Cytobacillus luteolus: one gene and its partner. The protein of the gene in region 2 interacts with the protein of the main gene of each other region in a pairwise test. Links are inferred from orthologs where the notes say so. Each region holds a gene or a part of one and is shown on either strand. Other genes may lie near its edges.

What was found. The genes of interacting proteins can lie anywhere in the genome.
Region 1: the proteins of selB (region 2) and serC interact in binary tests that used the Escherichia coli proteins (3 or more experiments, as listed by UniProt). The link is inferred for Cytobacillus luteolus from one-to-one orthologs.

The regions. Positions count from the first base shown.
Region 1 is NZ_JAGGKM010000001.1:313,571-316,532, forward strand. Bases 25-2,962 are described here. They hold serC (3-phosphoserine/phosphohydroxythreonine transaminase), read right to left. Parts: upstream 2,068-2,962; coding sequence 982-2,067; downstream 25-981. Other genes in these bases: J2Z26_RS01665 (membrane protein YhzF), read left to right, coding at 94-291; J2Z26_RS01670 (tryptophan transporter), read right to left, coding at 330-854; J2Z26_RS01680 (HIT family protein), read right to left, coding at 2,666-2,962. UniProt on the Escherichia coli protein: Catalyzes the reversible conversion of 3-phosphohydroxypyruvate to phosphoserine and of 3-hydroxy-2-oxo-4-phosphonooxybutanoate to phosphohydroxythreonine. Is involved in both pyridoxine and serine biosynthesis.
Region 2 is NZ_JAGGKM010000002.1:216,541-219,563, forward strand. What follows is about bases 19-3,017. They hold selB (selenocysteine-specific translation elongation factor), read right to left. Parts: upstream 2,462-3,017; coding sequence 575-2,461; downstream 19-574. Other genes in these bases: selA (L-seryl-tRNA(Sec) selenium transferase), read right to left, coding at 19-190; J2Z26_RS05930 (carbonic anhydrase), read left to right, coding at 2,839-3,017. In the rest of the region: more of selA, read right to left, coding at 1-18; more of J2Z26_RS05930, read left to right, coding at 3,018-3,023. UniProt on the Escherichia coli protein: Translation factor necessary for the incorporation of selenocysteine into proteins. It probably replaces EF-Tu for the insertion of selenocysteine directed by the UGA codon. SelB binds GTP and GDP.

The sequences.
Region 1 (2,962 bases), on a different replicon or contig from region 2:
GCCTTATATTTCCTCTTTTTTCATACTAAAACTTTTAAGTCCTTACATACGATAACTAAACCCAGCATAAAGATGAATAAAGGGGGAGTTGAATTGGCTGGGGTCATATTTATAACATTCGTTATTAGTATTTTATGTTTAATTGGTATGACTAATTATTTTATGTTATCTCAAAAAGCAAGAGTCTATCCTCCAAAGAAAGTTCTGCTTAAAAAGGCTGGACTATTAGGAGTAGCTGGTATCACTTTATTAGTAGTTGGTATACTTTTGTATAGCATGGGTGCAAAATAAAAAACCCGATCTTGTATGAGATCGGGTTTGGTCTTTTATTATAGTTGAGAAGCTAGTCTAGTACGCTTAAATATCTGTTGTACTATCGGGTAAATGACAACCATGGCCACTGTGTTGAATGCAGCAGTTGGAAGAACAATTCCGGCAAAAAGACTTAGAAAAGTTGCTCCACCAGGCAGTTGGAAAAATACTAGGGCTGAGCCTAAGAATATAAATCCTGAAACTAGTGTGCCAATAGCAGTTAATGTACCAGCAGATAACAAGGAATGGCTATATTTTTTCATAAGTAATAGCATTCCAAAAAAGACAAAAGCAGTAATTGGTTTGTCAATTAAGTTAGGAATTTGCCCTGAAGGAAATCCAGTTGTTAAAGCTGAAATAATTCCTGTTAACAGACCCAATAATAAAACATTTTTTCCTGAAGGGAACAGTAATATCCCTAAAAACATCATCGTTAGCATTAAATCTGGCTTCATTCCAAATAGTAATGGCGGTGTGACTGCATGAAGTACAGCACCCATTCCAACTAACAATGATAATAAAACTAGTACTCTTGTATTCATTTCTCATCTCTCCTATTCTAACTACGCTCAATATTTTTGAGAATCCTCCAATAGTGCTCTACGCCTATTGCGAAAATACTCATTTATTAGTATATCAAAAATTAGTGTAGTTTGACAGTATAAATTATCAGAAATTTGATTTTTTAAATCTACTCATAAAATGGGAGAAGGCCTCACACGACTCATAAGAGACAGCATTGTAAATAGAAGCCCTACAGCCACCAATTGAACGATGTCCGTTTAACCCAATAAATCCATTTTCAACTGCTTTGGCTAAAAATTCTTTTGTTAATTTTTCTGTTGGCAAGGTGAATGTAATATTCATGTTGGAACGACTTTCTTTAGTTGCATGAGGTATGTAGAACCCATCAGACTCATCAATTGATCGATAAAGTAGCGATGCTTTTTTATTGTTTCTTTCTTCTATAACTTCAACACCACCATGTTCTTTCACCCATTTAAGAACAAGTGAAAGTAGATAAATGGCAAAAGTGGGAGGTGTATTGTAAAGACTGTTATTTTTAACATGAGTGTTGTAGTTTAAGGTGGTTGGAATAGAAGCTGGAATGTTTGGCAGAAGGTCTTTTCTTAGGATAACAACTGTTACACCTGCTGGACCTAAGTTTTTTTGTGCACCTGCATAAATTAGAGAGAAAGAATCAATATTTATTTTCTTGCTCAAAATGTCACTAGACATATCCGCAATTAATGGAACCTGGCCAGTTTCTGGATAGGAGTGAAACTGTGTCCCATAAATTGTATTGTTCGATGTAATGTGTAAGTAGGAGCTATTTATAGGTAAATTGAAAGTTGTATCGGTAGGAATCGTTGTATAATTGCTATCTTTTGTTGAAGCGATGATAGATGTCTCACCAATTTTACTTGCTTCCTCATATGCTTTTTCTGACCAAGCTCCAGTTAAGACATAGGAAGCGACACTGCCTTCAGTCAATAAGTTTAGCGGTACCATTGAAAATTGTAGACTAGCTCCACCTTGTAAAAAAAGGACTTCATACTTATCAGAGATCCCCATTAACTCTTTTAACAAGCTTTTCGCTTGTTCGTGAACCTCTTCATACACTTTACTGCGATGGCTAAGTTCCATAATCGACATTCCGGTATGGTTAAAGTTAAGAAGTTGAGCTTGTGCTTCTCTTAGAACTTCCTTAGGTAAGGCAGAGGGACCAGCATTAAAATTATGAATTGCCTTCAAAAAAAACGCCTCCTAACTAAATTATTTTTTAATGTTAACACGATATTTTGAAAAGTAAAGTGAATTTTCAGTAAAGTTGGTTAGTCTGGAGAGTGGAAAGGATGACGATTAGATAATTCTTAGGGTGATTCTGACAGGTTGAGTAGTAGCAGAGAGTAACGAGTCCGAATCCCGAGCAGATTCGGACAGGTTGAGCGGTCGAAGAGAGCAACGAGTCTGAATCCAATGCAGATTTAGACAGGTTGAATAGTAGTTGAGAGAAACGAGTCTGAATCCCGAGCAGATTCTGACAGGTTGAGTAGTAGCAGAGAGAAACGAGTCCGAATCCCGAGTAGATTCGGACAGGTTGAGCGGTCGAAGGGAGAAACGAGTCTGAATCCCGAGCAGATTCGGACAGGTTGAGTGGTCGAAGAGAGCAACGAGTCTGAATCCAGTGCAGATTTAGACAGGTTGAATAGTAGTAGAGAGCAACGAGTCTGAATCCAGTGCAGATTTAGACAGGTTGAGTAGTAGCAGGTTCAAACGAGTCCGAATCCATTCCGATAAACAAATAAATGGTTACTTCCCACGAAAAAAGAGGTAATGCAATGATTACCTCTTACTGAATAGCTTGTGAAATTTCTGAAGCGATGTCTTGAAGGTTTTTCGCTGTGTAAAGATTCGCATGAGATTTCCAAACAGCGCCAAAACCATCGCCTTTTCCATACCTAGGGATGATGTGCATATGGAAGTGGAATACGGTTTGACCAGCATGTTCACCATTATTACTTAATAAGTTCAATCCAATTGGGTTGTACTTTGCTTTAATCGCATTTGAAATTTTAGGAACCGCTTCGAACACATGTTGTGCAATTTCTGGAGTTAACTCGTAAACATTGTCTTTATGTACTTTAGG
Region 2 (3,023 bases):
TAAGCTCAGTAACAAGTTCATGATGTAGTTTATAGGTTGAGACCAGTTGTTGAAAACGATTGTCCTTTTGCATTTCATGAATCGGTGGTAATTGTCTTACATATTCTTTCATGCTTGTTTCCTCCAGAATAAATCTCTTATCTACATTATAGCCTAATTTTTTAACTTCCAAATGAAAAGAGGCTGTCATTTTAACAGCCTCTCCTAATTACATTTGCTCCATTTTAGCTATAACTTCTTCTGCTGTAGGAAATTTTCCTACCTCTAATTTTGAAAACACTTTTTCACCATTTACAGTCACTTCAAATGCCCCACCTGATGCAGGGATTAGTTCCAAGTTTTTAATACCATGCCTAAAATGGCTGAATAGTCCTTCCGCGAAACTCGCGGCTTTGGGTGCGAAGTTTCACATCATACAAAATTCAACAGTTACTTTATATTCATTCATAAGAGTACCTCCTAAAAACAGATTCTTTGATCAGACTACTTTCATTTTAGTATAAGCATTATATTTTAGCAAAACTTTTGAATTTTATAATGGATGGTTAAAAATTCAGTATGGGCTAGGCCATTTCTATTTTTCAACCCATATCCTTTTGTTATCTTCTCGTTTTGTAAGGTTCAAAGTGTCCAGTAGCTCTAACAATGGTACTAGATATTTTCTTGAGAGCTGTAATGTGTCCTTTGCATCCTTTAAATCGAAAGACTCACCTGTGGAGGCTCTAAGATTAATTAATGCTTTATCAACTACGTTTTTATGTATAACGTGTTTTTCATCCAGTTGGTACAGAAGATTTGAATTCGTTAAGAACCATTTAAGTTCATTGGCCTCTTTATCGGGTAACCCTGCCTGAGAAACATATTCATCCCAGGTTTTGACTTGTAAATTATCTTCTATTAGTGAGTTAATAAGATTATCCATACGCTTAGCCCACTGAGATGGGAAACTGGGTTTAAAATGATCGAGTGCTATGAATTGCCCATTTTTCTTTATTTTACCCTCAGTAATCATACCCTCAATTACAAAATCCAATAACGTCTTAGGAAACTTACTTGAAAGTTCCTGAGAAATTTCTGCTTTATTAAGTCCTAGTCTCAAAGAATTTCCAAGATGATAGTTTTGTAATAGTTCTTCTATTTTAATGTGTAGTTCAGATACGACTGTTTTTAACGTATAAATATTTGCCTTAACCTCTATAACTTCCTGGTGTGAAAGTAATTCCTCTACAGACTCTTTAGCAAGAGAAGTTGCCTTTATAATCTCCGCTTTCGAAAGCAGTTTTTCCCTTTGTAAAGCCTCTGTTAAACGGTCAAATGGACTTCCTTCTTTTTTCTGAAGGAGCATTGAAACAGTGTCTTTACCAAACTTATATTTTCCACCAAGTGGATCAATCACCCAACCACCGGCAATCGTTTCCGATGGAGTAGGCCTTCTTAATATAAATCGATCCCCTCGCTTTGTAACAATAGGCTGATCAAGTCGAATCTGACAGACTACCTCATCAAGCTCATCCTTCACTTCATTCCGGTCAAAAAATACGATCTGCCCCATCACTTCTGAAGTGCCAATGTGACATTTGACCAGCGCTCTTTGCTTAACAAGGTGCTCTAAATCTGAAACAAATCGGATGACAACATCCATTGTTTGGGTAACGACATAATGCTTTGAAGAAACTAGCACATCTCCTCTAGTAACATCATCTGTTGTGACATTAGAAAGATTAATGGCCACTCTTTGTCCAGCAGTGGCTTTGTCCATTTGTATTTGGTGTATCTGCAATTGCCTGGCTTTTGTCTCATGAAAGGAAGGTAAAATAGTAAGCTGATCTCCTTCGAAGATAGTGCCTTCGTAAACAGTACCTCTTACAACCGTTCCCTGCCCCTTCACAGTGAATACCTGATCAATTGGAAGTCGAAAGCTTCCCAATGAATTACGTGCTTCTATATGAGACAATTGATTAAGTATTGTACTTTTGAGTTCATCTATTCCCATTTTTGATAGACTATTAATTGGTACAATTGGTGCATCTGCAAATAACGTTCCCTGTAATTGCTCAGCTATTTCTTCTTTCACTAATTCAGTAAATTCTTCTTCTACTCGGTCAATCTTACTAATAGCAACGATCCCTCGTTTAACACCTAGAAAGGATAGTATTTCTAGGTGCTCCTTCGTTTGTGGCATCACACCCTCATCCGCTGCCACAACTAAAATAACCAAATCAATCCCCGCTACTCCTGCAATCATTTGACGAATAAAACGTTCGTGACCTGGAACATCAATCACAGATATTTGCATTTCCTCATTTATATGTAAGGGAGCAAACCCCAATTCAATAGAAATTTGTCGTTCCTTTTCTTCCTTTAAACGATCTGTATCAACATTTGTTAGAGCTTTTGTTAACGTCGTTTTTCCATGATCTATATGGCCTGCCATACCTATTGTGAAAGACCTCTTCTCCATTACTCCACCTTCTTTACCAAAACATCAACTATCTTTTATCCATTATACGTCTGTTCCCACCAATTTTAAAGGAAACAAACCTGAACTTGACACTTTAACACATTACCGCACTGGGGGTCAGGCCCCAGAAGACACATTTTGCTTGATTTGTTTAATGTTATACTTGTATAATAGGAGTTACATTTCTACGGGGCTGATTGGGGTACTGGTGTCCTCCATGGTCTTCAAAACCACTTGTGTCCTGCGTGCCAGGATAGCTGGGTTCGATTCCCAGGCAGTCCCGCCAAAAAAATTAACTAATAACTTGTATGACCTCCTAACTATGCGGAAAAAATACCCATAGTTAAGGAGGTTTTTTGTTGTACTTGAATTAATCGATGAAGGGATTGGTAACTCTGAACAGAAATAGTGTCACCTGTTTTACTTATCTTTTAATAGCTTTATTATGTCTCTATACACTGCAAGTAGACAAAGTTTACTCATCTCCACCACAAGAGAACTCGGACTGGTCTTATCAAGAAAAAACTGGACCTGATTATTGGGGCTCTTTAGACCCTTCTTT